DNA from 3 places in the Paenibacillus sp. NPDC058174 genome. Region 3 is predicted to be linked to each of the others. Evidence: a T-box and tRNA genes for the amino acid it is inferred to sense, from the RefSeq annotation. Region 3 holds a T-box; the other regions hold tRNA genes.
What was found. A T-box is a leader RNA that pairs with one kind of tRNA and senses whether it is charged. The one in region 3 lies ahead of leuS (leucine--tRNA ligase), so its partner is inferred to be a tRNA-Leu.
Positions count from the first base shown of each region.

Region 1: it encodes a tRNA-Leu, which carries the amino acid that the T-box ahead of leuS (leucine--tRNA ligase) is inferred to sense. The anticodon was not compared.
Region 2: it encodes a tRNA-Leu, which carries the amino acid that the T-box ahead of leuS (leucine--tRNA ligase) is inferred to sense. The anticodon was not compared.

Region 1 covers NZ_JBHVUY010000002.1:686,857-697,066, forward strand. Annotated here, with positions in the region: gene ACFVVF_RS14535 (thioredoxin family protein) at 1-120, shown strand, start outside; gene ACFVVF_RS14540 (MBL fold metallo-hydrolase) at 145-783, shown strand; gene ACFVVF_RS14545 (Tex family protein) at 923-3,106, shown strand; gene ACFVVF_RS14550 (RrF2 family transcriptional regulator) at 3,202-3,711, shown strand; gene ACFVVF_RS14555 (nitroreductase family protein) at 3,880-4,524, shown strand; gene cmpA (cortex morphogenetic protein CmpA) at 4,621-4,773, opposite strand; gene ACFVVF_RS14565 (hydrolase/acyltransferase) at 4,847-5,197, opposite strand; gene ACFVVF_RS14570 (SprT family protein) at 5,337-5,816, shown strand; tRNA gene ACFVVF_RS14575 (tRNA-Asn) at 5,881-5,956, shown strand; tRNA gene ACFVVF_RS14580 (tRNA-Ser) at 5,958-6,048, shown strand; tRNA gene ACFVVF_RS14585 (tRNA-Glu) at 6,232-6,306, shown strand; tRNA gene ACFVVF_RS14590 (tRNA-Lys) at 6,358-6,433, shown strand; tRNA gene ACFVVF_RS14595 (tRNA-Leu) at 6,463-6,548, shown strand; gene ACFVVF_RS14600 (hypothetical protein) at 7,091-7,285, opposite strand; gene ACFVVF_RS14605 (hypothetical protein) at 7,345-7,473, opposite strand; gene ACFVVF_RS14610 (GreA/GreB family elongation factor) at 7,461-7,928, opposite strand; gene ACFVVF_RS14615 (fumarylacetoacetate hydrolase family protein) at 8,171-9,067, shown strand; gene ACFVVF_RS14620 (WYL domain-containing protein) at 9,057-9,872, opposite strand; gene ACFVVF_RS14625 (helix-turn-helix transcriptional regulator) at 9,847-10,210, opposite strand, start outside.
Region 2 covers NZ_JBHVUY010000006.1:49,147-59,356, forward strand. Annotated here, with positions in the region: gene ACFVVF_RS23490 (ABC transporter ATP-binding protein) at 1-142, shown strand, start outside; gene ACFVVF_RS23495 (ABC transporter substrate-binding protein) at 149-1,690, shown strand; gene ACFVVF_RS23500 (2'-5' RNA ligase family protein) at 1,790-2,308, opposite strand; gene ACFVVF_RS23505 (hypothetical protein) at 2,391-2,555, shown strand; tRNA gene ACFVVF_RS23510 (tRNA-Met) at 2,679-2,755, shown strand; tRNA gene ACFVVF_RS23515 (tRNA-Ile) at 2,792-2,868, shown strand; tRNA gene ACFVVF_RS23520 (tRNA-Leu) at 2,886-2,971, shown strand; gene ACFVVF_RS23525 (ATP-dependent nuclease) at 3,665-5,806, shown strand; gene ACFVVF_RS23530 (UvrD-helicase domain-containing protein) at 5,812-7,554, shown strand; gene ACFVVF_RS23535 (TIGR02677 family protein) at 7,630-9,111, shown strand; gene ACFVVF_RS23540 (TIGR02678 family protein) at 9,147-10,210, shown strand, end outside.
Region 3 covers NZ_JBHVUY010000001.1:1,639,071-1,649,280, forward strand. Annotated here, with positions in the region: gene ACFVVF_RS07530 (DNA internalization-related competence protein ComEC/Rec2) at 1-856, opposite strand, end outside; gene ACFVVF_RS07535 (deoxycytidylate deaminase) at 1,575-2,108, opposite strand; gene ACFVVF_RS07540 (homocysteine synthase) at 2,562-3,863, opposite strand; gene ACFVVF_RS07545 (ComEA family DNA-binding protein) at 4,001-4,780, opposite strand; gene comER (late competence protein ComER) at 4,953-5,792, shown strand; gene leuS (leucine--tRNA ligase) at 5,838-8,282, opposite strand; T-box leader at 8,346-8,561, opposite strand; gene ACFVVF_RS07560 (DUF4871 domain-containing protein) at 8,646-9,620, opposite strand; gene ACFVVF_RS07565 (RNA polymerase sigma factor) at 9,617-10,174, opposite strand.

The DNA of each region.
Region 1 (10,210 bases), on a different contig from region 3:
GCTGATTATCAAGCCAACCTTGCGGAGACTCGCCAAGAAATTATGCGCCGCTACGGCGAAGGAACGGAATATCAGACGTTGATTATTAAAGAGCTGCGGTCTCTTATTGAGTCGTTCTAATACCGGATAGGAGCCTGATTATCGATGCGTATTGAATCCTTCGTACTGGGACCGTTGCAGACGAACTGTTACTTATTGACGAACAAAGAGGAAGAAAGCGGCAGGGAGCGCGGTATCATCATTGACCCTGGCATGAACCCGAAAAAGCTGCTGGAGCGGATCGCAAATGTTCAGATCGAGGCGATTTTGCTGACGCATGCTCATTTCGACCATATGGGAGGCGTCGATGAAGTTCGGGCGGCAGCCGGCTGTCCTGTCTATATTCACGATCTGGAGGCCGACTGGCTGACTGATCCGAAGAAAAACGGCTCGGCGCGTTGGCCCGATGCTACCCCTCCGCTTACTACAGAGCCGGCGGAATATGAGCTGGCTGAAGGCATGACGCTGAAGCTGATCGGCGAGACCTTCCAGGTCATGCATACGCCGGGGCATTCCCCGGGCAGCGTCAGCTTCCTGAACGGTAAAGATTTGTTTTCCGGAGACGTGCTGTTCCGCTCGTCCGTGGGGCGCACCGATTTGCCGGGAGGCCGTGAGCGTGATTTATTCGATTCAATTCGAATCAAGCTATATACACTGCCGGATGACGTTACCGTCTATTCCGGACACGGGCCAAAGACGTCTATCGGTTTTGAGAAAGCCAATAATCCGTATGTGCGGCCGTAGGCTATAGGCTGCCATAGACGGGGATGAGAATATAAGAGTGAAGAGGGACGGTGCATCGCATTTGGCAGGAACGACGGCAAAGCAAGGCGAGGTCGCTGCAGAAGAAGCCTCGGGCAAGACGGTACGTACGGCGGAGCAGATTGCAGCCGAAAATGAACGCATTATAAAAGGGATCGCGTCGACCCTCTCCATTCCGCTCTCAAAGGTGAAATCGGCGGTGTCGCTGCTGGATGAAGGCAATACGATTCCGTTTATCGCCCGTTACCGGAAGGAAATGACCGGGGAGCTGGACGAGAATGAGCTGCGCTCGATAGAGGAGCGGCTGCAATATTCGCGTAATCTGGAGGAGCGCAAGCGTGAGGTCATCCGGCTTATTGACGAACAGGGTAAGCTGACAGAAGCGCTCCGGGCTTCAATCGAGTCTTCAGCGAAGCTTCAAGAGATTGAAGATTTGTACCGGCCTTACCGGCAGAAGCGGAAAACCCGCGCAAGCGTAGCCAAGGAACGCGGCCTGGAACCGCTTGCCGATTGGCTCTGGTCGCAGCCGAAGCAGGGCGAGCCGCTTGCTGAAGCCAAGCGTTATATAGACGCGGAGAAGGGCGTTGCAAGCGCGGAGGATGCGCTGCAAGGCGCGATGGATATACTGGCCGAGAATATTGCAGACGAGGCGGCAATCCGAGCCTGGGTACGCAAGCATACGTTCGATCAGGGCTTGATTCAAACGGCAGCGAAGAACAAAGACGCCGAGTCGGTCTACGAAATGTATTACAGCTACGAAGAACCGATTCGCAAGCTGCCTCCGCATCGCGTGCTGGCCATTAACCGGGGCGAGCGGGAAGATATATTGCGGGTGTCGTTTGCGATTCAGGCGGAACGGATCCATGATTACATCCAGCGGAAAATATTGCGCAACTATACGGCCGCTGCCGTACGCGAAGTGCTCGTTGCCGTTATTGAGGATGCTTACAAGCGTCTCATCGCGCCGTCGATTGAGCGTGAGGTGCGCGGCGAGCTGACTGAGAAGGCGGAAGAGCATGCGATTTCGATCTTCTCGGAAAACCTGCGCAACCTGCTGCTCCAGCCGCCTGTACGCGGCCATATCGTCCTTGGCGTCGATCCGGCATTCCGTACGGGCTGCAAGCTGGCGGTCATAGACGATACCGGAAAGCTTCTTGAGGTAGCGGTATCTTATCCGACACCGCCGAATAACAAGGTTAGAGAAGCCGAGCTGCTGATAAATGGATTAATTGACAAGTACAAAGTCGAATTGATTGTCATCGGCAACGGCACGGCTTCGCGTGAAACCGAGCAGTTTATCGCTTCTCTTATCGGCAAGCGGAAAGAAGCGGGACAAGCCGGCAGCGGAGATTTGAAATATATTATCGTCAGTGAAGCGGGTGCCAGCGTCTATTCGGCATCGAAGCTGGCTGCCGAGGAATTCCCGCAGCTGGATGTTGCGGAACGCAGCGCGGTATCGATTGCACGGCGTCTGCAGGACCCGCTGGCGGAGCTTGTGAAGATTGAGCCGAAAGCTATTGGCGTAGGGCAATACCAGCATGACGTAAGCCAGAAGCGGCTGGATGAGAGTCTTGGCGGCGTTGTAGAGTCAGCGGTTAACCATGTAGGTGTAGACGTCAATACGGCGTCGGCCTCGCTGCTTTCGTATGTAGCCGGCATCAATGCAACAATTGCCCGTAATATCGTGAAGTACCGGGAGGAAAACGGACGGTTTGCGAAGCGCGGCCAACTGCAGAAGGTGCCGCGGCTTGGTGCGAAGTCGTACGAGCAGTGCATCGGCTTTCTGCGCATACCGGAAGCAGCGAATCCGCTCGACCAGACACCGATTCACCCAGAGTCTTACGACGTCGTAGACAAGCTGTTTGCCGAGCTTGGCGTTAAGCCGAAGCAGATCGGTACAGATGAGCTGAAGGAGAAGCTTGCGGCTGTTCAGCCGGATGCTGTTGCCTCGGCGCTTGGCGTCGGCGTTCCGACGCTCAAGGACATTATCGACAGCTTGCTCCGACCGGGACGTGATCCGCGGGAGGAGCTGCCTGCGCCGATTTTCCATACCGATGTGCTGAACATTGAAGATTTGACGCCGGGGATGGAACTGCACGGCACGGTTCGCAACGTTATCGATTTCGGCGCTTTTATCGACATCGGCATTAAAAATGACGGACTCGTCCACATTTCGCAAATGAGCGACAAGTTTATCAAGCATCCGATGGATGTCGTTTCTGTCGGCGACACGGTTACTGTTTGGGTGCTGAACGTCGATTTGAAAAAAGGCCGTGTTGGCTTGACGATGCGCAAGCAGGGCTAAAATAGGAATCAACTGGGCTTGCCTGTCAAAAGGCAGGCCCTTTATAATGAGTATAGAACCTCTAATATCCTATAAGGGAAGGAGAGGATGCATGTATGCAACCGGATAACAAGACGGATAAGACAGGCAAATGCGTCGTATCGCCCACTCATAAATGGTTCGGACTGTCGCTGCAGGCGATGGTTGTCTTATCGCATAAGCAGCAGCAGGCTTGCTCAAGCAATGAACTAGCAGGATATTTGAAGTCGGAGGCCACCATGCTGCGGCGTGTACTAGCGAAGCTGGCCCGTGAAGGACTGCTGGAGACGAGAGAGGGACGTGACGGCGGCTATCGCTTAAACCGTTCGCCTGAGGCGATTACGTTGGCTGACGTCTATCTCGCGCTCAAGGTCGGGGAACCGCTGTGCAGCGGGATGCTGGATACAACAGGCGTACACGAGTTTGGGCAAGAAATGAAACAAGCCTTTGTTGAAATTACCGATGAAGTGGAGCGTAAAACGGTTGAAACGCTGCAGCAGACGACCCTTTTGCAGCTCGCGGACCGCGTATGCGCGCTGAAGCACTTGAACAAGGAAGAAACGGCAAGTACGGTGCTGGGAGTATAGTTATTTTTACCCGATTGACAGAAGAGAAATGGCGATTTATACTGAGCATAATTCATCACAGTTACTTCGGTTTTAACTGTGTGAAATCGTACACAGTAAGAAATGCATTTTTTTGCGTTAAACTGAGCAATATGAAGCACAGATAAAATTTATTGGAGGGATTCCATAATGACTACTCAAACAGAAGCACAAGTACAAACCTTTTTAGAAGTGCTGGAAGGCCGGCATTCCGTTCGCCACTACGATCCGGAATTCAAAATCGCCAAAGAAGAAATTGAAGAGATTTTGAAGCTGGCAACGAAATCGCCGTCTTCCTCGAACACGCAATCGTGGCGTTTCCTCGTCGTAACGGATCAGGAGCTGAAGAAGCAGCTGCTGCCAATCGCCAACAACCAGCAGCAAATTGTTGACTCCTCGGCTGTTATTGTCCTGCTCGGCGATTTGGAACTGTATAAGCATGTGGAAAAGATCAATAACCTGGCTGTTGAAGCCGGTTATATGACAGAGGAATTTGCGAAGCAATTTACGGAAAACTCGGTTAAGCTGTATACATCGATTCCGAAGGAGCGTTTGCACGAAGTAGCGGTATTCGACGCGGGTCTTGTCGCGATGCAAATTATGCTCGTTGCCAAATCGAAAGGCTATGATACGGTTCCTATGGGCGGTTATGACCGTCAGAAGCTGAAGGAGTTCTTCAACATTCCGGACCGCTACGCGCCAACGATTCTGATTCCGATCGGCAAAGCGGCGACTGAGGGCCGTTTGACTTCGCGTCTGCCTATCGAAGATATCACGTTCTGGAACAAAATCTAAGTTCGGCATATAGGCATATCCGGCAAAAACCCGCTAGCCAAAATTCGGCTGCGGGTTTTTATTTGTGTATCAAGCTGTAAGTATCATAAATCGCTATTAATGAAGCGTAGTCAGCTCAGAGCTGTCTTCTTCACCTTTAGGACTTTGTCTGTTGCGGTAGAAATACCAGCATTCATTCAACAGCTTGATCTGTCTGCGGTCCTTTTTCAGAAAGGCGCGCATCATTTGGTTGCACAGCCATTGCGGCATACGGATCGTCCTCCTCCCGGCCTAACATGATGTATTACTACCATATGGAGGAGGGCGGGTATCCGTGCAGGTCCTAGATCATCTCATCTTCATACCACTGCTCAAGCTGTGCTTGAAGCGCCCGAATCTCGGTAAGCAGGGCGATCAGCGGGTAGGCGGATTCTTTCACGCTGGCGAAGTCGCTCTCGAGCTGGTTAATGTAGTCCAGACCGGAAATAATCGCAAGCTCGGCGTCGTGAAGCTCGACGTTGTCGCATTCGGCTACAGCATAAGGCAGCTGCGGAACGCGGTCAGCCGTCAGTTTATCGATCTCTTTATGAAGGCGCAGGTTTAGCGCGCTTAATTGATAAGCGTGAGTTTCCGGCATTTCGACGAAAAACAGGTTTTCTTGGTCCTTCATGATTACATAGCGCATAGTTGGCATCTGAAAATAAGCTCCCCTCGGTTCGATCCATGACGCGTATTCGCGCGGCAAATCGCCGATCGATATAATTGCTACTTGAAGTGTAGCGTATGAACGCTTTAAAATTCAAGTAGTGGAGGAGAATACGATGACATTATTAATGAATGATCAAACGCTGCAGCTCTGGGTAGAGCGAGTGTCGCTGGAAAGCTTCGGCCGGCCCTTCAAGCATAAGGCAACGTTCAACCGCAGGCTGAAGGCGACGGGCGGACGTTATTTTACGAAATCACATAATATAGAAATCAGTCCGCATCAGCTCGAAAACTTCGGGCAGGAAGAAACGGAAAAAATAATTAAGCATGAGCTGTGCCATTATCATCTTCATATTATGAAGAGAGGCTATCAGCATCGTGATCAGGACTTCAAGCAGCTGCTGGCACATGTAGGAGGTTCCCGCTATTGCAAGTCGCTTCCTGAGCGGGCGGAGCGCAAGCCTGCGCCGTTTCGGTACAAGCTGGTATGCGGCAATTGCGGCATGGAATACCCGCGCCGGAGAAGGCTAAATCCAGCCCGATATGCCTGCGGAAAATGTCGCGGAAAATTATTTTTAAAAACGCTTGACCTCATGGAGAAGCCGTGATATATTATTACTTGTCGCCGCTGAGTTACACGGCAGACACACGAAATAAATAATTAGCACATATTCCCTGATAGCTCAGTTGGTAGAGCACTCGACTGTTAATCGAGTTGTCACAGGTTCGAGTCCTGTTCGGGGAGCCATGGAGAGATACCCAAGTGGCTCAAGGGGACCCTCTGCTAAGGGGTTAGACTGCGTAAGTGGTGCGAGGGTTCGAATCCCTCTCTCTCCGCCATATTTTTTCTAAGTTATTGTGACGGAAAGGCCGTTCAACAGCTGGTCTTTTTTTTACGCCTCAAATAAGCATGAGATGAATCAAACCAATAAATGGATTGAAGAAATCGAAAAAAAAGCTTGTACTGAAGCGGAAAAGATGTTACAATAAAAAACGTCGTCTGAACGACAGTAATTGAATTAAGGCCCGTTGGTCAAGGGGTTAAGACACCTCCCTTTCACGGAGGTAACAGGGGTTCGAATCCCCTACGGGTCACCATTTCCTCAATGTAAGTGAAGCAGCTCTCAAGAGTTCGTTTTACAATCATGAGAGCCATTAGCTCAGTTGGTAGAGCACCTGACTTTTAATCAGGGTGTCGAAGGTTCGAGTCCTTCATGGCTCACCATTTTCTTTAAAAGGTTTTCCCCTATACGTGCGGTAGTGGTGGAATGGCAGACACGCTATCTTGAGGGGGTAGTGGGCGTACGCCCGTGGAGGTTCGAGTCCTCTCTACCGCACCATAACCTAACAATTAAACCCTTGCGACGCAAGGGTTTTTCTTATGTTTATTGAAATTTTCGTTGGCAATTCACGCGGATATCTAGTATCGGATTTGATCAGACTGCTGGAAAGACAGCTAGAAAGCAAGTAGATCAGAGTACTGAACTAATTATACCTTGCTGAGCAAGCTGCCCAATGCCGCCACACCGGCTATGATTACCACAATAACGGCCGCGAGACCGATGACGACAACCTTTGATCTTTTCATAGGACCTCCTAGAGCTGAGAATAAATTCTATTATACTACGGATAAAGATGCAGTTGTTAACGAAGCAGGTTCGCTGTATAGCGAACCTGTTTTCGTTGCAGCGGGCATAGTGGATGCCCTTAACTTAATTTAGCGAAGCCATTTTCGCTTTCCGTGAACATAGGTTCTCGAATAGCGAAATTCACTTCGCTGTAGAGTGAAGGTGACCCCCAACCCGGCCGTGCAGCGAAAAAGGGTTCGCTAAATAACGAACCAGCTTCGCTATATGTAGTTGTCCAGCAGGGAGGATGCATATCATGCATACCAATGGCTGATCAGGCTTGAAGCAAGCAGATTCGTACCTGTCCCCGGCCCCGGCCCCAGCCCTGTTTCCAGCGTCAGCTCTGGCCTCAGCCCCGGCCCTGTTTCCAGGGTCAGCCCTGAGTCAGCTCTAGCCCCAGCCCCAACGTCGGCCCAGCCCATCCGGTATTCACACACCATTACGCTCATTACGCACGCATTAAAAAAAGGAAGGGCGCTTATCCAGGCGCCCTTCCTTTTTCGTCCCATTAGGAACTTGTTAAAGTAAGCTTCATAACGATCCACACCATCGTAATGACAATGGCGACGCTGGATACGACGGACAGCCATTTGAAAAACCAATACGATTTAGTGTTTTTATGCTTTATGCGATCCACGCTCCTCTCGCTTCCGGGGTGAGGCGTATTGACTCGACACGTATGCGGACAACGCCCGCTGGGGTCTCGACGGTTACGACATCGCCAGGCTCAGTCAGCAGCAGTGGGTAGCCGACAGGCGACAGAAACGAGATGCGATTATATTCTGCGTTTGCTTTATTGGGAAAATCGATCGTAAATGATTCCGTTTGCTCCGATTGTTCCGATATATAAGAAATCGTAATTTGGCTGCCGATGAGGACAACGTTGTTTAACACTTCCTCATTGTCTTCGGCAGACTCGAGCAGTTTTTCCACCGCCCTCGTATAGTTGGACAGGTAGCTGTTCATCTCATTTCTTTTTTTGCCGTAAACGGGAAAATAGCTATCGAGAAACTTTTTCTTTTCTTCGCCTAATACGACGAGCTGACGGACGAGCCGAGACTTCAAGCCGGACTCCGGAATACTAAGGTTCATAGTAGATTTCACCCCCGGTCCGAACATGATTGTGCTGTACGGGTTTGCTTGCTGTTGTTGTTGCCATAGCAGTCACTCTGATCTCCTCCTAATAGTAATAAAGACCCCTTGGTTAAGAGGTCTTGATGCTACTCTAACATAGATTGCCCATAAGAGCCAGTGGAAGCGCTTTATTGCCTGTACAGAAAAAGTTGCACGGTTGAAACTGAACCGTCACAATAGAGGAAAAGGAGGAGATCAAGATGGATTTGTTGACCTATATGGAAACGGACGGCCTTCGTCTAGGCGTTCGTACAGCTTCAGGAGTGTTGGATGTAAAGGCGGCCGCGGGGAAAATAACGGCAAGCCTTAATGCAGCAGTGCCAGCTACACTGCAGGAGCTGCTTGACGGGGGAGATGCGGCACTGGCTTCTTTGCAGTCCCTCGTTAATCAGGCTGAGGGAGACCGCTTATTATTTAAAGAAGAGCCGGACTTAACCCTGGGGCCATGCGTACCGAATCCGGGAAAAATCATATGCATCGGCCTGAATTACCGTAAGCATGCGGAGGAGACAAATTTGCCGCTTCCGGCCTATCCGATTCTGTTCAATAAATTCGCCAATGCATTGGCGGCACATGGAGAGGACGTTCCTCTGCCCCGCAGCAGCGATAAGATCGATTATGAAGCGGAACTTGCCATTGTCATCGGCAAGACGGCCAAATATGTAAGCAAGGAAGAAGCGCTGGATTATGTATTCGGCTATTGTGCTGCCAATGATTTGTCGGCCCGGGATTTGCAAAGCCGGACAAGCCAGTGGCTAGCCGGCAAGTCTTGCGATAAATTTGCGCCGCTTGGCCCGTATCTCGTCACGAAAGACGAGATTGGGAATCCGAATGATCTGGCCATCAGCTGCAAAGTGAACGGCGAGCTGCGCCAAAACTCCAACACCTCGGACATGATTTATAATTGCGAAGAAATCATCAGCTACATTTCCCAGTGCATGACGCTTGAGCCGGGGGATGTTATTTTGACAGGAACGCCAGAAGGGGTTGTGCAGGGCTTTCCGCCTGAGAAGCAGGTGTACTTGAAGCATGGAGACGTCGTGACAATCGAGATCCAGCGTCTTGGCGCCTTGACGAACCGGATGGTTACGGAGTAATACCATATCGCATCAGCGATTTATGAGCGGTTTCGTACATACGCTTGCGCAGATAGTCGCCTTCCGTGACGAGAATTCGTTTGCCGAGAAACCGGATACGGGATAGCACAAAATCGCTCTCATCCCTTAAGTAAACGAGCGTAATCCAGTACGTATCGGCAGATTCCTCATAGCTTACCTCTTTATCGAAGCAGGAGAACGCGTATAAAATGCGGGACAGCTCCCGGTTGAAATGAGGCATGATTTGGATGACCGCCTGCTGCTGCTTTGAGGCATAGTAGACGGTCATCTTTTTTTCTGCCGCTTCAGCCTGCTGGGCTGGAATAGGGGCTTCCGCCGCCTCTGCAATGTTCTGCAGCTTCGTTGTCATTATGGAACGATTGCGCAAATGGAACCAGAGCAAATACCACTCTCGTTTGACCATAGAATATTCGAGCTTATACGGATAACCGTGCTGGCGCTCGCGGACGGTGCCGTCTTTGATCGCATAAGTCAGATGAAGGCCAAGCTTGCGTGTTAACGCTTCGCGAAGCGGCCGCAGCAGCGGATGGTAAAGCTGGCCCGTCTGACTGGCGGCTTTTTCTAAAATTTCTTCTGCGTCCCGTGCACTCTCGTGCTTGTGCTCTTCCTCACCTGCAAGAGCTCGAAGCTTGACGAGTGTAGACGGTGAAAAAGCATGCTCAGCCTCCGACCGTCGCAGCATGTCTGACAGCCATTCACGTTCTTGCGCCGTAACCGCGATCGCCCCGGCTTCCTCTAGACGCGCTATCATTTGGTAGTTATAGATTTTCTCGAACAGGCTCATAGCCGGCGGCCAGCTCCTTCCATTCCTCGATGAACTCCTTCCTTAATGAGCGGGGTTCCAGTACCTCGCAGCTGGAGCCGAAGCTCCGCAGCCAAGGCTTAATCTCCATCGTGCCGTTAACGGCAATCTCATAGATGAAAGTCTGCTCGCTTTCCTCTGTAATCGTTCCCCATTGTCCCTGCAGCCGTACCCGATCCCGTACGAAATTCGCGGCGGAGCCTTCCGGATTGTAAAATCTCGCTTTTACCGTCACTGTTCTGCCTGTGTCGACGAGCCAGCTAAAGCGTATTTTCTGCTGCAAAGCTTGCAGCTTCTGTTCAAATTCAGCTTCCTCTACG
Region 2 (10,210 bases), on a different contig from region 3:
GGCCTATGTCGTGGTTGACCGGGTAGGCCGGCTGCAGGTGCCGAAAGAATATTTGTCGGCACTCGAGATCAAAGACAAAGCAACAATGGAATTTGACGGTGAGCGTATCATCATTACGCCGCCTAAATCACTGGGGGGATAGGTCAATATGAATAAGGGGAAAGCGGTTAGAAAATGGGTAGCTATCATCATGACACTAACGATGGTAATCGCTCTTCTGTCAGCATGCAGCGGAAGCGGAGGGAATAGCGAAGCGGAAAAACGCGTACTTCGGATTGGGGTATTGTACGGAAGCGGAGACAATGATCAATATTTCCGTCAACAGTACACGGATATGTATGAGATGACACACAAAAACATCGAATTCGAAATCGTTAATGCGATTGACTGGAACGAACAGCGTTTCGAAACGCCTAATCCAGAAGGCGCAAACAATCAGCCGGACCCTTATGAGAAAATGAAAGAAATGCTTACCGGCAAAAACCCGGTAGACGTTGTCGTAATTGACTACAGCATGCTGCGGAGATTGACGCAGGATAACCTGCTCAAGCAGCTTGATCCGCTCATTCAGAAAGCGAAATTCGATCTGAGCGACTACGTTCCAACGGTTATCGACGGCATTAAAGCGGCAGGCGACGACAATCTGTATGCGTTGACGCCAACATTCTCATCCTCCGCTCTTTACTATAACAAGAAGATCTTTGCAGACGCAGGTGTTGAGCCTCCAACGGACAACATGACATGGGACGATATTATTGCCAAAGCCCGTCTGGTAGCTAACGGCACAGGTGCGGACCGCAAATTCGGTCTGTCAATCAACCGCTGGGGAGGCGACGGCTTCAGCGACGCACAGACCTTTGGAGCTGCGCTGCAGCTGAAAATGTGGGATGACAAAGGCGAGAAAATGCTCGTAAATTCCGGTGACTGGGAAATGGCATGGTCGACGGTTGCAGGCTTGTACAAAGAGAAGATTTCTCCGACGCAAGAAGATATGCAGAAAATCAACGAAAAACAAGCATCAGGTGATGTAGGCTTTAACCCGGTTTCCGGTGACTTGTTCATTAGCGGTAAAGTGGCTATGACGGTAGGCGATTATGGCTACATTAACGAAATTAACAATACAATGAACAACGCATCGAAAATCAAAGGCTTTGAAACGTTTGAATGGGATGTTGTTACACCTCCTACACATGCGACAAAACCAGGTGTCGGCGGCAATATCTATTACAGCCAGCTGATGGGGATTAACCAAAACGCTCAAAATCCGGACGACGCTTGGAAATTTATCGAATTCACGAACAGCAAAGAATGGGCTGAATTGAAAGCACGCAGCACATATGAGCTGGTGTCGCGTAAAGAGTTCATTAAGCCTAAAAACGGCGCAAACTACAACATTAACGCGTTCACGACGCTGAAGCCGGTACCTCCGACTTCGACCGACGCTGATGCGCTGTGGCGGACAAAACCTAACCTGTGGGAAGCGCAGCAGCCTGGCTATGAGTTGTTCCAGCAAGTAGTCAAAGGCGATAAGACAGTTAAAGAGGCTCTGCAGGAATGGGAAACGAAAGGCAATGCTATCCTTGAGAAAATGAAGAACAATCCGACCGGCGGCGTTACTGACGGAGGCGGAACGATCGATGTGAAGCCTCTCAATGACGAAGCGGCTTTGAAAGCAGCAGCCGGAGAGTAAGCGTTAAGCAGCAATACAGGATGAATATCAAAACGAGCAACGCGTATGGGACGTTTAGAGGTCCTGTATGCGTTGCTCGTTTTTGTTGGGGGCAGAAATTCAAGCGCGGAACTGGAACGACTGATAGGCGGTCCAGAAGCCGTTCTCCGTCGCATGAAGCAGGTGTATCCGGTCGATGACCGATTCCAGACTCACATCGGACATCCGGAGGTTGCCATACAAGTCATGCAGCTCGCCTGGCTCCATCTGCTGGCCGATCGTAACATGCGGCGTGTAGACGTAGTTAGGAGCGGGTATAGCTAGCGGCCCGCTGCATATTGCCTGCTGAAGCTGCTGAACGGGCAGCGGGTCTTCCAGCGCCAAATAGAGCACGTTGCTGACCGGGAAAAAGGTGGACACGCGATTAAATCGGATCGTGAACGGCGATAAAGCGGAAGTGACCGTGTCCAAATGTGCTACTGCTTCTTTCAATTGCTCTTTGGACAGCTCTTCCTTGTCCCGGAGAGTCAGGTGAGGAGGGATCGCATTATATTTGGGATCATGGCGGATCCGCCAGCCGTTGGCGAAATCCTGTACCTCTTTTGACGGAAATGCAGCAATGCCGAATTGCATCATCATGATCAGCTCCTTTTTGCTCCGTGGGAGCATCTTTATATTCTGCTAAATTAGGGTACTCTAAAAACCAAGGAGGGATACGACAGTGAAATGGATATATTGGGTTAGGCTGTACGAAACGAAGTTTCAGGCAGGCGTCCTCGTTCGAAGGATGGAGAATGACTGGTGGGTATACGGCTACGATTGTCCTAGGGAGATCGAAGTGTTCCGCTCGCGTAAGGGAAGATACGGGGTCCGTTTCTTGCCGTAAAGCTTCAAAAATGGCGTTGTTCATTTATTTTCCTTAGCAGAGAAAAAAATGCTTGACTATGTAATAGCGTATGTTGTATATTAATTGATGTCGCCATTACGATGTTTTACCAAATGGAACTGTCGCGGGGTGGAGCAGCTCGGTAGCTCGTCGGGCTCATAACCCGAAGGTCGTAGGTTCAAATCCTACCCCCGCAACCAACCTTTCGATTAAATGTCGCACGGACATTTTTACGAGGGCCCTTAGCTCAGTTGGTTAGAGCGGTCGGCTCATAACCGATTGGTCGGGGGTTCGAGTCCCTCAGGGCCCACCATTTGAAACATCAACCATGCCGGGGTGGCGGAACTGGCAGACGCACAGGACTTAAAATCCTGCGGTGGGTGACCACCGTACGGGTTCGATTCCCGTCCTCGGCATACTAAAAAAACCTTGAACTTATTGGTTTTTTACGATGTACATACTTGCAATAAAAACATAGTTCTGTGTATTTGAATAAAGTATACAGGATTTGAATGGAAATGAAAAAACCTCCTTTGACTTATCTGACTAGCTCAGGTAGTTGAAGGAGGTTTTTTTCGTTGCTGATAAAGGATGAACGGGAGTGAAGAAATCTGCACCAGCAAGGATGGAAGAAGCATTTATATAGTTCATCAATTGGAAGAAAGCGAATAATCTTAGTGAACAAACATTGTGGCGAAGGTTCTTTGTGGATCCTACTGATAATGGAATTTAGAAAAGAGAGTAGAAAGAGCAGGACACATCAGACTGTGTATGAAACCTGTGCGATAGGTTTTTTGCTAGAACTGCCTATAACATATAAATATTGGGGTATAGTATATAATTTATTTAGTTCATTTAGTAACTATTAAAAAAGGGTAATCAAGGAAAGTGTCGAATTTTAGTTCTAATAGTTTTTGATATGATAATGGTATTGTGGCCTAAGAATTACTATGGACATATTAATAACCATTCTTTTGAGCCGGTTTAGGTTCATCTTTTGTGGTGGTTGCAAATTATCCCGCAACCGCACCAATTTCTCAACAATACAAATTACCGAAAAGTAACGTAATCTATTGTATAAATCTGCGGTGGATAAGGAGAATGTTTTTATGTACTTGAAATATTTACAGGTAGTTAATTATAAAAATTTGAAATCGGTAAAATTTAACTTTTCTCAAGGTGCCAATACGATTATTGGTGAGAATGATTCCGGAAAGTCTAATACTGTTAATGCATTAAGACTTCTATTAGATGATTCTTATTATTATAATAGTAAAAAACTAAAAGATAGTGACTTTTCATATGATCTGAACGAATGGCGTGGACATTGGATTATTATATCTGGTGTTTTTGTGGACATTACAACAACAGACAAGGAGAATGAAGTCTGTGCCGAAATTGTTCCAGAAGAAGAAAATGAAAATTTCCTTAAATCTTATATCAATAGCGGTAATGAGGATATTGGAGTAGTCACTTTATTTATTCGACCTCAGAAAGCTTTAAGAAAGAAACTTTATGAGGCGGATTCAAAAGCAGAATTTGATGAATGTATTAGATTGGTTAAGCTATCTGATTATGAGTTTTATTATACATCACGTTCACAAACTGATTTTACAGATCCAGAGGTTTACAGAAATATTGTGGGTGATTTTGAACATGGAGTTTATTGTAACCCTGACGATGATGACGCAGCGGTATTAGGAAGTAAGCTGAATATTACAGATGTTCAGGAACATATCTCAGTAATGTTTATAGATGCGCTAAGAGATGTTGCGAATGAAATGCGTAAGCCCAGAAATCCTATTCGAAGGATCGTAGAGGTGGTAGAAGCCCAGATTAAGCCAACTGATATTGAAAGGATAAAAGAAAAGATTAGTGAGTTGAATGCTTCTATTTCTGAAGTAGAGCAGATTGGAAAAATTGGCGAACAAGTTAATTCTAAGCTCATGGACATGATTGGAATGGTCTATTCTCCTGAAATTGCATTGGAATCGCAGCTTAATGATGAAATAAACGCGTTGTCTCGTTATTTATCAATAAAGCCATCTAATCAGAATGATATCGAATTATTGGGACTTGGTCATTTAAATATGATCTATATGGCGCTTAAATTAGTTGAATACAAATTCAACCGTACCCGTGAACTTATTAACATAATGATTATTGAAGAACCTGAAGCACATATTCACACTCATATTCAGAAGACCCTATTTGACAATTTAAAACTTACGAAAGATTATACTCAAGTTATTATGACAACTCATTCAGCCCATCTTTCGGAAGTTTCAGAGATTAGCAAGATAAACGTTGTAAAGACTATCGGAAACGTATCGCATGTAATGCAACCCATTTTAAATTTGGATCAATTTGGAGAGGATAACCTTAAATTGAAAAATTTAAAGTTATCTGAGTGTATTGAAAGATACCTTGATGCAAAACGGTCTGTCTTGTTATTCTCAAAAGGAGTTCTTCTAGTCGAGGGTGATGGAGAAGAAATCTTAATTCCTAATATGGTCAAAATTGGGTTGGGAGTGACACTCGATGAGCTGGGGATAGGATTAGTAAATGTCGGGAGTACTGTATTTGAGTACATTGCATGTTTGTTTGATAATGACAGAATTCAACGACGTTGTTCCATTATTACTGATAGAGATATTCAAGCAGTTGAAGTTAGCAGTTCTTTTTATAGTGAAAATGCTGAGCAAAGAGGAATTAGTAGACAAACTAAGCTTAATCGTTTATTTGAGAATAACCCTTGGGTCTCAACGTTCTATGCTGAAAATACATTTGAAGTTGAATTTGCGAACAGCAATGATAATTTAACTTTTATAAGTGAAATTATTGACATTAATTACTCTGATGCTGCGACAATACAGAGGCATAAAAAATCTTTGAAGGGAACAGATCAAGAACGTGCAAATACTGTATTAACATTGGCTAAATCAGTTGGTAAAGGATGGTATGCGACATTACTTGCTAGTAAAATAGATGAATCCGTTCAGATACCTGCTTATATCTTATCTGCAATAGCATTTGCTTGCGAAGAAATTATTACGACAGAAATCAAACTCAAAATGGTGTCTTATTCTTTATCTGCGTATGGCGTAAGCAATGACGAGATGCTTTCAATAATGAAAGGAGCAGTAACCGTGGAAGAGAAGGAACAGGCAATATCTAGATTTTGTGAGGCTTATCCCTCAGATATAGTCTCGTTGTTTTTAGAAAAAATGGACAATCTTTATCTAGGGTGAAAACAATGAACGTAGAAGAATTATGGTTTTTAGCTGATCTGAATCCCAAGCAAAGAGCAGTTTGTACAAGTGATAAAAATGCGATTTTAACCGCTTGTCCTGGTAGCGGAAAAACTAGAACACTTACTTATAGACTAGCATTTCTTTCAATAATGCATGCCGATTCAAATAATTTAAATATTGCAATTACATATACAAATCGTGCGTCTGAAGAAATAAGAAATAGACTTTTAAGCTTTAATATTGATCTTTCTAAAATTTGGGCAGGAACTATTCATCAATTTTGTTTGGAATTTATTATAAGACCATATTCTATGTATTCAAAACGTATAAGTCGGGGATATCGTATCATAGATGAATTTGTCCAAAAAAGGTATATTAAAGAAATATGTGAGCAGTTTCAAATTAGATTAGGGTTCAATGAAGATCCGTTCGCACACCCTAAAATAGATAAAGAATATAAAAGAAGGCTGGAAGAAAATAAAGAAATCGATTTTGATATAATTTTAGATTTATCATTTGAATTGCTAAATAATAATGCTTTTATAAGACAAAATCTTTCTAACATACTGCGAAGTATTCATGTTGATGAATATCAAGATACTAATGACATACAGTACAAGATATTGGGGCTCATTGCTTGTGAAAATAATAGAATTAAATTCTTTTTTATAGGCGATGTTAATCAAGCAATATACGGTGGGATAGGTGGCATAGCTAAAAGTAAAACTGAATTGGATGAAATATGTGGTACGAATTTTGAAGTGGAACAACTGGATGGTTGTTATCGTTCCACTCAAAGAGTCATTGACTTTTATTCTAACTTTCAAGTAGCTTCATCAGATATCTCATCTGAATCAAATTTGAAAGATGAATTAGGGATAATAACTCATGACAAAACAATAGATAAGGATGATCTTCCCGTAAAAATCGCAACAATTATCAACGAACAATTAGAACTCGGGGTTCCTGAAAAAGAAATCTGTATCATTGCACCACAATGGGCACTTTTATATCCTGTCAGCAAATCGCTGCGTGCGTTGTTGCCTAATGTAGGGTTTGATGCTCCGGATGTAACGCCCATCAAATATGATCCAATGAATGTTTTCTATCTTATTTCTAAACTCAAGTTTTCAGTAGCTGGAAAGAACACTAGCATGAGGAAACGTATAGCGAATGAAATCATTTCAATTTTAACAGAGGATTATAAAATACATCTTCCTATTTACGTTGATTGTTACTTTATTTTAAAATGCATTAATTCTGCAGAAGTATGTGATGAGAATGGGGTAGAAACGTTAACAAATACATTAGATTTTTTGTGCTCTAGTTGTGTAATTGATTTAGAACAAGAGAACCACTTAAAAAAAGCATACACTGATTTTATCGATAAAATTAATCAGAGAATTACTGACTATAGTTTATCTGCAGACATGAATACTTTCAAAAAAAGTTTCCAAGAAAAAAGTGGAGTGGTTATAAATTCTTATCACGGAGTGAAGGGTGAAGAATATACAACTGTTATTGCTTTTGGATTTTTAAATGGATTAATACCGAATTGGGATCTTATTATTAATAAAAAAGATAGTAGAACTACTGAAACACTAAAATTACTTTACGTTGCATGTTCACGTTCAAAAAAAAATTTGTATTTATTCTCGGAACAAGGGAGAACTACGAAAAGAGGAGATTCGCTAACTCCAACAGACGAATTAATCAATTTATGCAACATGTTCGATTTGGATTAGTTTTTTGCATTTCATAGGATATGTTAAGTAAGGGCTGATGCCGTTCCATGAAAGTTGAGATTGGGGGCTCAATTAATGACCGATAAAGCCGCATTGAATAATATGAAGGAAGCAGAATATCTAGTTTTAGAACTTCCCTACTGTCGCATTATTATGCGCTTCTTTTACCGTGAACATAAAGCCCATATTCATTACATTCATTCAGATAGGGTTCTTAATGCAGTTCGGTTGGTTTATCCAGACTATGATGAATTAAGTTGTCGGCGAAATCTTGATCAATTGGTGAAGTGGGGCTTGATTAGGTTGGTTCCTACGCAAAGCAAGCCTGCTAATCTTCGGGAACTCAAGAACTTGCCTCGTATTTATCAAGCAGAACGTGTTGCTCTAAAACTGGAGCAATTAAGAGTAGAAGTAGAAGAAGAAGGAGATAAGGCGGCGGGTCTTAATCCAACGGCGCTCGAACATTTTATTCAGAGTCTCGCTGAACTAGTTGAGTGGACTGCCAAGCATGTAGGAAAAGGTTACCGTGTTGACTGGGAGGATACTTATCGACTTTGGCATTCTACGTTAAGAACATTTACTGACTTTGCTCGTTCAATGGAGGACTACCTGAGCGATCTCCCCAGACACCGTCCGAAGGACGTAATTGATTTATCTGGCTACCGGGACTACAGGGATATTATTACAAAATATCTTTCTCAAAACATTGAAAAGATATATCAACGACGAGAATACATTCGGTATAAACTTCAAGTTCTTCAACCGTATACGGAATATATTTCTGAAGAAGTTGCTGCTATTTCAAGTGAGCAAGTAAGGTCAGATGGTACACGTCTTGATGAGGGCAGGGAGAAATTACAGTGTTTACGTGATATACAAGGTATAACAGCTTATTTTGCTGAAAATGGTGATATCACAGTAATGTTGAAACAGGCTGAGGAGTGGATTGAGGATATTACTGGTCACGCGAGGCGCTTAAGTGAACAGCATCTATTCAGTAGCACTGTACGGGAACAAACATTCCTTGAATTAGCTGATACGTTCATAAATCTATCGCCAGATAAAGCACATTGGCTAGGGCAAGTGGCTTTCGGTGCAACTCTACCTTTTCATTGGAAAGGGGAAGCGAGTCCTGACTTAGGCATATCTCCTTGGGAAAAGAGACCAATTGATATTACCTTACAAGTAGTAAAGAGAGGACCACGTCAAAAGACTCCTCTCAGTACTACCAGAGATCGATCTTTTGAACAGATTGAGCGAATGGCAAGAGAATATATGCGGAGAGAAGAATCTGCACGAGCGCTATCTGAATTGTTTGGTTCAAATGGTGTAATTGACATTAATGAAATAAGTTGCAATTCTTCAGATGATCGCCAGCAAATCCTCAAACTCGTTTACCGAGCTCTTTCTGAGGAAGGCAGAACCAGAATTGGATATGCAGATTGGTATATTACTTTGGAGGCACCAAAAGTAGAAAAGCTCGGAAATATACATGCACCAGATGGACGGCTTACAATGCCAGCATTTACTCTTAAACTGCATCGAGAGAGGGATTGAAATTGGGTTCTCCAAATATATTAGAAGAACGTCGAATGGCACTCCATGACTTATTAGACAGAATAATTATTAACCAGTCAGAACAACTAGATGCGTACAAAAGAATATTTAAGCATGAGATATATCTGAGAGAGTGGTTTGATGAAAGACCTGATTGGAGGTTATTAAAAGGTCAGGGATTTTATCGGCTTGAACGTCTGCCGAGTCAAGTGCTGCTAGAAAGAGGACTTCCACGCCTTAAAAGACCTATTGATTATGCGTGTCTATGTTGGGCACTATGGTATGCAGAGCGACGATCAGTGCAAAGTATAGGCTGGTTTGTAATATCTGAGCTTGCTGAAGAGATAATAATGATTTCCAAAGGTAACTTTAAAATAGAGGATAGGACACATCGAGAGGCGTTAGTTTCAGCAATGTCCCTTTTGGTAGATTTAAACATCCTATGTTATAACTCCGGGGATGCTGTGCAGTGGGTGCTTGGAGTGCAATCGGAAGAAGCAGACATTTTATATGAATTTGTTCCTGACGCGCCCAGACTTTTAGCCAACTTCGATCCAAAATCAATTAGTATAGTGTCTACTACTGGCGGAGATTCCAAGCTACTACCTTATACAGGTGAAACTACCTCTCCTATGTCGAGAGCTTGGAGAAGCCTATTGTTAGGGCCAGCTTTTTGGAAGGCTGATGATTCTGAAGCCTTTGATTTTTTATGTTCCAACATATCCAAAGTCCAGCAAGAGCTAGAGCAGTTATTGGGGTGGCAACTTGAAATAAGTGAAGCATATGCTCGGATTCAAAGATATAGTACGGCCCAACGTGCCTCTTCACTACTAATAGATGTTGTTCCAGAGCCTGGAGAAATTGATAGATCACGCGTAATAAAGTACATTTACCATCCTGTTCTTCTACTAATGTCAGAAATAAGATTATTAGTAGAGAGTAACCGCCTGAAAGTTTTAAAAGATGGATCAGTTCAAGTAGATGAGGGTTACTTAATGGATATTTTAGCTCAATTATATCGTAATTATAGGCGCAATTGGGGAGTGGAAATGGGAGAGCAGCTTTCTCTGAAGGAGTTGTGTAAGAATATCTTCTCCCA
Region 3 (10,210 bases):
CAAGCACGTACATAAACACAGCGACATGAAGACCAGAGATAGCCAGTATATGCGTTAAGCCGAGGCGTGAAAATTGCTGGAACTGCTGGGGATCAAGGTCCTCGCGAATGCCGAGGACCAGGCCTTGCATGTATCCGGACTGATCGGACGGATACATGCTGCCAAGGCGTGCGCCCAGCCATCCGCGCGCTTGGTCTACGCGGCCGAGCAGCGCGGCCGCGGACCACCCGGGGCCCGGCGACACTTCGACGGCGCCGATGCCCTTTGCTTTGAGCAGCCAGTGTATCTTCTGGCTGCTCAGATAGCGGCGGTAATCAAAGCCGCCGCTGTTGGATGAGCTTGCCGGCAGCGTAAGCTCGCCGGCTATGCGCACGCGGTCGCCGCGTTGCCACTCGGCGGCGACCGCCTGGTGCGGCTGCTGCTCCAGCCGCACATGCACAAGCAGGCGCTCGCGCAGCTGCCGCGGCGCCGCTTCGCCTCCAACGCTGACGGTCTCCGCCGTCACGCGAAACATCGCACGGTCGCCGTCGATTTCGACCGGCGACCCTATGACGCCAAGCACTTCCACTTGGTAGGAAGTGCTTGGCGTTGCCGCCTCTGCGGCGGAGAGCAGCTCTGGCAGCGCCGTCACGTTGCGGGCATCCGCCCACAACCGTTCCCCTGCGGCGACCGAGCAGCCTAGCAGGCATACGACGGCTAGACGCGGCGTCGCCTGCCTGCAAAGCACAAGCGCCAGCGCTGTTACAACTAGCGCTGCAACTGCAAGCCCCATCGCGGCTGCTGACATTGCCGCCGCAGCCGCGCTGCCAAACACCCAGCAGACGGCGAACCATACAATCGGTCTTCGGTTCAACATCCCATTCACTCCTTCTTGCTCTTGCTCTTGCTCTTGCTCTTGCTCTTGCTCTTGCTCTTGCTCTGCTCCGGCCCTACCCTGATTCTGCTCCGGCCCTTGCCCCTACCCCTACCCCATCTCACTTAAGCAATCCCATTCTCTCTCACCACTACCCTTAATCCACCAACGTCACAGTCTCTCTTTCTTATATCCGGCTCCACTAGCTTACGTATCCCAAAACAAAATGTAAAAGTACATTTTGAAAAGCTTTAAATAGCCGTTTTACCGCTTCAAAATGCAAAAACACAGTTTGTTGAGCACAAAAACAGCCAAAAGTGGACTTTTTCTAGAAACAAAATGTATTTTTACATTTTGACGGTGCTTTTCTGCAATTTTCGTCTAATCAAAATGTACTTTTACATTTTGATTCTCTCTTGAAGCCGCTCACCGCCTATAATGTAACTGCTTACCTCGAATTTCGGCTTACTTCGCCTCCAAATGGTGGACAACAGAAGGCCGGGCGGACAATCAAGCCAACTTATTCGTTCACTCCAAACGCACAGAGGGCAACGAACCTGCCTCCAGCCAATCCAAGCCTGGCTGCCCCCCTACCTACAGACATCTCAAATCTTCTCTACCCCTCAGCACGAAAAAAAGAACCCCCGAACGGCCAAAGCTTTCGCTTGGACGGTTCAGAGGTTCTTCCTCTGTTAACTGTTAGGTTCCGGAATCGATCCGGCTACGATATGACGCTCATTGCCGCTTGAGGCGGCGGTTCGTAATCCGTAACGGAGCGGAAAACAATACCCTTCTGCTCCATTAGAAGCGATACTTTATCGCTATCCTTCGGATACGGCCGATGGTACACAATTTCTTGGACGCCGCTGTTGGCCAGCATGTTCGCGCAGGTCCAGCAAGGCTGGTCCGTCACATACACTGATGAGCCTTCCCGATTTACCGGATCCGTGAACAATAGCAGATTTTGCTCGGCATGAATCGTACGGATGCAGCGCTGCTTCTTGATCATCTTCTCCTGACCATTCTCGATAGTCATTTCCAGCTCCTCTGCAATCATGCAGCCCGCTTCCGAGCAGTCAGGCACGCCCATTGGCGCGCCATTATATGCGGTGCCAAGAAGCTTCTTGCCTTGTACCAGCAAAGCGCCGACATGACGGCGTGAGCAGCGAGAGCGGGTCGAGACCATATAAGCGATATCCATAAAATAGGTGTCCCAATCTTTGCGTTCCGCTTCCTGCGAACGACCCGTTGCCATTTGAATCGACTTCCTTTCCATGTTGCGCTAGATCTCCAGTAGGGGCAGCAGGCGGCTGTAAGTGTTTGGCTTTGGGCTTTGGGCTTTGGGCTTTGGGCTTTGGGCTTTGGGCTTTGGGCTTTGGGCTTTGGGCTTTGGCTTTGGGCTTTGGCTTTTGGCTTTTGGCTTTCAGCTCTCGCTCTTAGCACTTAGCTCTCGCTCTTGGCACTTAGCTCTCGCTCTTCGCCTTTGCACTTCATCTAAGCGATTGCTTCCGGCCTACTCTTAGCTTAAGATTATCTGCTGGTGCCCTTGCATAAGCTATTGCTTCCAGCCCCAGCCATCAGCTCTTTACCTCAGCTCATAACTGCCAGCCAGCCAATTAGCCTTCAGCCTCTTTCAGCCCTGCTGCCCGCCGGAAATCTATTCTAGATGACACTGCTTGCGCTTAGTTATTACTATTATAATAGCTGATTAGCCTTCTTGGCTAATGCGAAGCGCTTGCTCCAGATCGGCCAAAATGTCGCCGATGCCTTCTGTGCCGATCGAAAGGCGGATCAGACCTGGCGTTACGCCAGCCGAAATCTGCTCGTCAGCGGAAAGCTGCTGATGCGTCGTGCTCGCAGGGTGGATGATCAGCGACTTGGAGTCGCCCACATTCGCGAGGTGCGAGAACAGCTTCACGGAATTGATTACTTTTTTGCCGGCTTCAACCCCGCCTTTAATGCCAAAGGTCAGAATCGCGCCTTGGCCGTTCGGCAAGTATTTGAGCGCTAGCTCGTGGGAAGGATGGCTTTCCAGACCCGGATAGCTAACCCACTCTACCGCTTCATTCGTTTCCAGGTATTTCGCAACTGCCAGCGCATTGGAGCTGTGGCGTTCCATACGCAGGTGCAACGTCTCCAAGCCTTGCAGCAGCAGGAAGGAATTGAATGGCGACAGCGCAGCGCCCATATCGCGAAGCAGCTGTACTCTTGCTTTGATGATGTAAGCGATTGGACCTACTGCATCAGTGTACACAACGCCGTGGTAGCTTGGGTCCGGCTCAGTCAAGCCAGGGAATTTACCGCTTGCTTTCCAGTCGAACTTGCCGCCGTCAACGATAACGCCGCCGATGGACGTACCGTGTCCGCCGATGAACTTCGTCGCCGAATGAACGACGATGTCCGCGCCTTGCTCGATTGGACGCTGCAAATACGGGCTGGAGAACGTGCTGTCGACGATGAGCGGAATGCCGTTCTCATGCGCAATGGCAGCAACTGCCTCTACATCAAGAATATCGCCGCGCGGGTTGCCGATCGTCTCAGCGTAAAGCGCTTTCGTCTTGTCCGTAATCGCTGCACGGAAGTTCTCCGGATCAGACGGATCTACAAAAGTTACTTTAATGCCCAGCTTGGCAAGCGTAGTGGAGAACAGGTTGTACGTTCCGCCGTAAAGGCTGGCTGCCGATACGATTTCGTCGCCTGCACCGGCGATATTTAAAATCGAGTACGTGATCGCTGCTTGGCCCGAACCTACAGCCAGAGCGGCCGGAGCTCCTTCCAGCAATGCGACGCGCTTCTCGAATACATCCGTTGTCGGGTTCATAATACGGGTATAAATGTTGCCGAACTCTTGCAGCGAGAACAAATTCGCCGCATGATCGGTATCCCGAAAACCGTAAGAAGTCGTTTGGTAGATTGGCACCGCACGAGAAAAAGTAGTCGGGTCGATTTCCTGGCCTCCGTGAACGGAAAGCGTTTCGAGTGAGAGCTTGCGTTGTTCTTGTTCTGACATCACTGACAACTCCTCAAACATAATTTGTGCTGATCCTGACAGACATTTCAGCTGTCTACGCTTGACGCTATGCGCCTTGCCCGGAACGCGGTTGGACTGGGATACATTTCCTCCAGCCTTCTCCTATTCTCTCATATTTATGGACGGGCTACAATGCTATCTTTCAATCCTGCAAGCAGCTTTGGACCTATTCCTTTTACCCGGAGCAGATCATCTGCCGAGGAGAAAAATCCCCGCTGTTCCCGTTCATTCACAATCGCCTGCGCCTTGGCCGGACCAATCCCTTTCAGCCCCTTCAATTGCTCGACCGTCGCCCGATTGATATCCAGCTTCCCGCGATCCGCGTCGGCAATTTCGGCAGTGCCGGAATTATTGCCCGCTTGCCCATTCGCTGCCTTCTGCTCTCCGTTCACACCGCCGGCTGCAGCTTGTCCAGCCGGTTCTTTCCCTCCAGAGCCCTTCGTATCGGGCTGCCCGAAGGAAACGCCTTCAGCCTTTCCATCGCCATGCGGAGCTTTCTGCACATTCTGATCATCCTCATCCGCCCCGGCATGTACTTTCCCGGCATTTGAGCTGTCTTCGCCGCCACTAGCTTGCGCTTTCCCAGCATTTAAAACCTCGTCGTCTTCTCCAGCTTGCCCTCTCCCTGTATTTTGGGTCTCCGCGCCGTCCCCAGCCTGCCCCCTCACCGTATTCTGGTTATCCGCACTCTCTCCAGCCTGCACTCCCCCGCTCTTCAGCGCCTTTGCATCAGGCTCCAGCTCCAGCAGCGCTTGCTCAACCGGCCGGTTCAGCGGCTCCCAGCCTCTGGCCTTCTCCTCCTTGGGCAGTGCAAAAGCAACCGTAAACATAACTGCGGCCAATACGAACAAAGCAGCCAAAATGTACATCTTAGTCCGCTCTGTCCTCCTGTTCATTGATGCCTTCATTTTCATCTCCGTCATCCACCTTTCATAAAAAAGTAAAAAAATGGTCGAAATCATGACATATCGGGCAAGTCTTGATGAATAGAGTAAAAGAGCGAACACGATGCTGGCGAATGACACGCATCCGCTTCAGCTAAATCATTCAACTACGGGAGGGCTGGACATGAAGGTCGGATTCATCGGAACGGGCACGATGGGAAGCCTGCTTATCGAAGCATTCGTCACGTCTGGAGCGCTCGAGCCGAGCCAAATCGCCGTCAGCAATCGCACCTACACGAAAGCGCTGGCTTTGGCCGGCCGTTTTATCGGAATAAGCGCCGTACCTACGAATGCGGCTTGCGCTGCGAACAGCGATATTATTTTTCTGTGCGTCAAACCGCTCGAATTCAAAAAAGTTGTCGACGAGCTGCTGCCGGTTATTCGTCCTGAGCAATTGATCGTCTCCATCACGAGCCCTGTATTAATCGCTCATCTGGAAGAATTGCTGCCTTGCAAAATAGCAAAAGTAATCCCCAGCGTAACGAATTCCGTACTTAGCGGAGCTACGCTTTGCGTATATGGCAGCAGACTGTCTGCCGAAGACGAAGCCAAGCTGGAAGTATTGCTTAATCGCATCAGCAAACCGCTTCAAATCGAAGAGCCTTATACCCGAATCGTCTCCGACCTGTCCAGCTGCGGACCTGCCTTTGTAAGCTGTCTGATGGAGCAATTTGTAGACGCCGCTGTAGAAGAGACCGGCATATCGCGGGAGGAAGCAGGCAAGGTTGTCGCCTCCATGCTGCTCGGCACAGGTCTGCTGCTGACGGAAGGCGGCTTGTCGCTGGCTGACGTCCAAGCCAAGGTAGCCGTGCCTGGCGGCATTACCGCTCAAGCGCTTCAATTGCTCCGCAGAGAAACCGACGGCGTATTCAACCGGCTTGTCCGCACAACGCATGCGAAATATAATGAGGATGTCGCCAAAGTTTCCATCGCCTTCTACGGCGAAGAGGTGAACGGTCAGTAGCTTCTAAAGCTGCTCGACCGTCCACCTCTTCATTTTTTTGCCGTATTAATTGGCGACGATGTTGACGAGCTTGCCTTTGACCGCAATGACTTTGCGGATCGTTTTGCCCTCTATCAGTTCGCGCACCTTGTCGTTTTCTTTGGCCAAACGCTCCATATCCGCTTCATTCGTGTCAGCGGCGATCGCCAGGCGTTCAACGATTTTTCCGTTCACTTGCACGACGATTTCGACCTCTTGGTCAACCGTCCATTTTTCTTCGTATTGCGGCCATGCTTCATACGTTACCGATCCGGTACCGCCGAGCTTTTCCCACAACTCTTCGGCAATATGCGGTGCAAGCGGCGACAGCATTTGTACAAAGTCGATCATCGCCTGCTTCGGCAGCGCTTCGGATTTATACGCTTCGTTGACAAAAATCATCAATTGGCTGATCGCCGTATTGAATCTCAAGTTTTCGAAGTCGTCGGTAACTTTCTTAATTGTGCGGTGCCATGCCCGTTTGAAAGCTTCGCTTGGCTCTCCGGCATCGACCTTCGCATTCAGGCTGCCGTCCTCTTCATTAATGAAGAGACGCCATACACGGCTGAGGAAGCGGTAGCTGCCTTCCACCCCGTTCGTGTTCCAAGGCTTCGTCGCCTCCAGCGGCCCCATGAACATTTCATACATCCGCAGCGTGTCTGCGCCGAATTCGTTGACGATATCGTCCGGATTAATGACGTTGCCGCGGGATTTGGACATTTTCTCATTGTTCGTGCCCAGAATCATCCCTTGGTTGACAAGCTTGTGGAACGGCTCTTTCGTGTTGACTACGCCGATATCATAGAGCACTTTGTGCCAGAAGCGCGCATACAGCAAGTGAAGCACCGCATGCTCGGCTCCGCCAATGTACAAGTCGACTGGCAGCCATTCCTTCTGTTTCTCAGGCGAGCAGATTTCCTTGTCGTTGTGCGGATCGATAAAGCGCAGGTAGTACCAGCAGCTTCCCGCCCATTGCGGCATCGTGTTCGTCTCGCGGCGCGCTTTCATGCCCGTCTCCGGATCGATCGTATTAACCCACTCCGTTACATTCGCAAGCGGCGATTCGCCTGTGCCTGACGGCTTAATCGCATCGACATCCGGCAGTACCAGCGGCAGCTGATCTTCCGGCACCGTCTTCATCGTTCCGTCTTCCAGATGAAGAACCGGAATCGGCTCACCCCAGTAACGCTGACGGCTGAACAGCCAATCGCGCAGTCTGTAGGTCACTTTGCCCTGTCCTTTGCCGGAAGCCTGCAGATGCTCAATCATTGCTGCAATTGCAGCCTCGTTATTCAATCCGTTAAGGAAATCGGAATTGACGTGAGGACCGTCTCCTGCATAAGCCTCTTGCGTTACATCGCCGCCCTGTACAACTTCGATAATCGGCAGATCAAACTGCTTCGCGAACTCCCAGTCGCGAACGTCATGGCCAGGAACCGCCATAATAGCGCCTGTGCCGTAACCGGCCAGTACATAGTCAGCGATCCATATTGGCGTTTTTACGCCATTAGCCGGGTTGATTGCATAAGCACCGGTAAATACGCCGGTTTTATGCTTCGCCAGGTCCGTGCGCTCCAGATCGCTTTTATGCGATGCCGTCTTTTGGTAGTCGACAACGGTTTGACGCTGTGCTTCCGTCGTAATTTGCTCAACCAGCTCGTGCTCCGGAGCCAGTACGCAGTAAGTAGCGCCAAACAGCGTGTCCGGACGGGTTGTAAATACGACGAGCGAAGCTTCATGACCGTCAATCGCAAAGGTGACTTCTGCGCCAGTCGATTTGCCAATCCAGTTGCGCTGCATATCCTTGATGCTCTCCGACCAGTCGAGCTCTTCCAGATCGTCAAGCAGCCGGTCCGCATATTCTGTAATTTTGAGCATCCATTGGCGCATCGGCTTACGGACTACCGGGTGACCGCCGCGTTCGCTAAGGCCGTCGATGACTTCCTCATTCGCCAGAACCGTACCAAGCGCTTCGCACCAGTTGACCGGAACTTCGGCTACATAAGCAAGACCTTTCTTATATAACTGGATGAAAATCCATTGCGTCCATTTGTAATAATCGGGATCGGTCGTGCTGAATTCACGGTCCCAGTCATAGGAGAAGCCCAATGCTTTAATCTGACGGCGGAAATTGTTGATGTTCTCTACCGTGAAATCACGCGGGTGATTTCCCGTCTGCATCGCGTATTGCTCCGCTGGCAATCCGAATGCGTCCCAGCCCATCGGATGCAATACGTTGTAACCGCGCATCCGCTTATAGCGGGATACGATATCGGTAGCTGTATAACCTTCCGGATGGCCTACATGCAAGCCTGCTCCGGAAGGATAAGGGAACATATCCAGTGCATAGAACTTCGGTTTTCCCGGGTCCTCTGTCGTTGCGAACGTTTTGTTGTCGTCCCAGAACTTTTGCCACTTCGGCTCAACCGTAAGCGGATTATAGCTGTGAAATTGCTGCTTTTCCTGACTCATTGTCACACATTCCTCTCATATCTGCTGGTCAAATAAAAAAACTCCCGCCCCTAGCGTATTATCGCTAGGGACGAGAGATTGCTCCCGTGGTACCACCCTAGTTAACGGCCGGCATGCTTTGCCTTCCGCTCACTCAATGCCTTTAACGCAGGCCGAGACGGCGCGCTGTTCACGCGCGGCTCCAAGGCGAGTTCATATCGCTGCAGGTCCGGCTTGCACCATCCGCCGGCTCTCTTAGCCTTGCAACACGACATTACTGTTCCTCTTCAACGCCAATTATATTTTTCAAAAAAATTAGCTTAGCTTTCTTATATATTAAAGAAGCGGCGCGCTCATGTCAAGATATCGGACAAGCAATCAGCGTTATTCCTCCGGCTCCTCAGCCGTCACTGTAATACTGCCCAGCAGTTTGCCGTCGACATACGCCATAATGCGCCATCTGCCGGCCTCTGGAAGCATGAGCGATGACGGGAAATACCGGTCCGCGTAATCGGCTACGGAGGATCCCGTACTAGGGATAGAGAACAGCTCAATCAACCCGGTTCCCCCTTCTTTTGCCGCTACCGCCTTGAACTCGCCCTGCAGCTCGCTTTCCTCGCCCCATAGCCACCACATATATTTATTCGCTTGCCCGGCGACAAATGGATAATCCGTCACACCCAGCCGTCCAGGTATGCCTCGTACCGAATAAGAGCCCGAGACGAAGGTCTGACTTTCCTCCCATGCAGGCTCTGTCGCTTTAAGCACGGCATCACCGTAAAATACGCTGTCCAGCTCCACCGTAAACCGCCAATACCCCGATAAAGGAACCCCCGCTCCGGCAATCGCGTACCGGGAAAGCGTGTCGTAGCCGCTGCTTGGCTCCGTTATTTTATCGCCTGCAACGATTGTCTCCTCTATGCCAGACTCGGCATGTATGGCTTTTATCGAGATCGTCTTGCCCTCGTAGACCTTAAACGGCTCTTTGAACGAAATGATAAGCCCTTGCGGAGTGCCTGCTTCGAAATCGCCGCCAGGCAGCATCTCCAGCAGCTCCCTGCCCTCGCGAGCATAGGTTGTACGTTGTTCAAGCTGTACCGGATCCGACGTCGCAATTAGCAAATGCCCAATCTGATTAGGCAGTGCAAGCCACACCGCATAAACGATCAGCGCAGCTGCCGCCGCAATTCCTCCAACACGCCAGCGTAACCGGTTTGCCTTCTTTTTGCGAACGGTCCCTTTCGCCGTTTCGCTCCGAATTTTTTCTTTCAAATTTTCGGTAAAAGGCTCCTGCAGGAACGGCGACTCCTTCATTCGCCTGCTCCATTCAGGTATGCCGGGCTGATTGTCGTCCTTCATATTCGATCAACTCCTTTGGTCGCCTTCAATAAGCGGGCTAGCTTTCCTTTAGCACGATGGCTTCTCGATTTGACCGTCCCCTCCGATAAGTGAAGAAGGGATGCCATTTCCCGGATGGACATGCCATAGTGGTAATCCAGAATGAGCACCTCGCGAAACTTTAGCGGAAGCTCCATAACGGAATCCCACAGCTCTCGAACATCCTCCCGGAGCAGCAGCTCGTTCTCCGCAGACGGCGATGTGGAGCCGAAGTCCATTACGTCCATTAGCGTCACCTTTCGGACAAAGGCCGTTTTCAAATAGGAATAGCTTTTATTTCTTGTCATCGTAAGCAGCCACCCGCGCACCGAGCTTTCGCCGCGAAAAGCATATATCTGCTCATAAACGGCAAGAAACACCTCCTGCACAACATCATCCGCCGCATCTGCCCGCTTCGTCAGAAAATAAGCGAAGCGCCACAAATCGCCGCCGTATTGCCCCATGAGCTCCTCCAGTACGGCGCCGCGGTCATAGCCGGCCGCCAAATGCTGCAAATAATGCGTCTCCAGCCTCAACACCTCCCATTATTAAGTCTGGTTAAGAGCAATAAA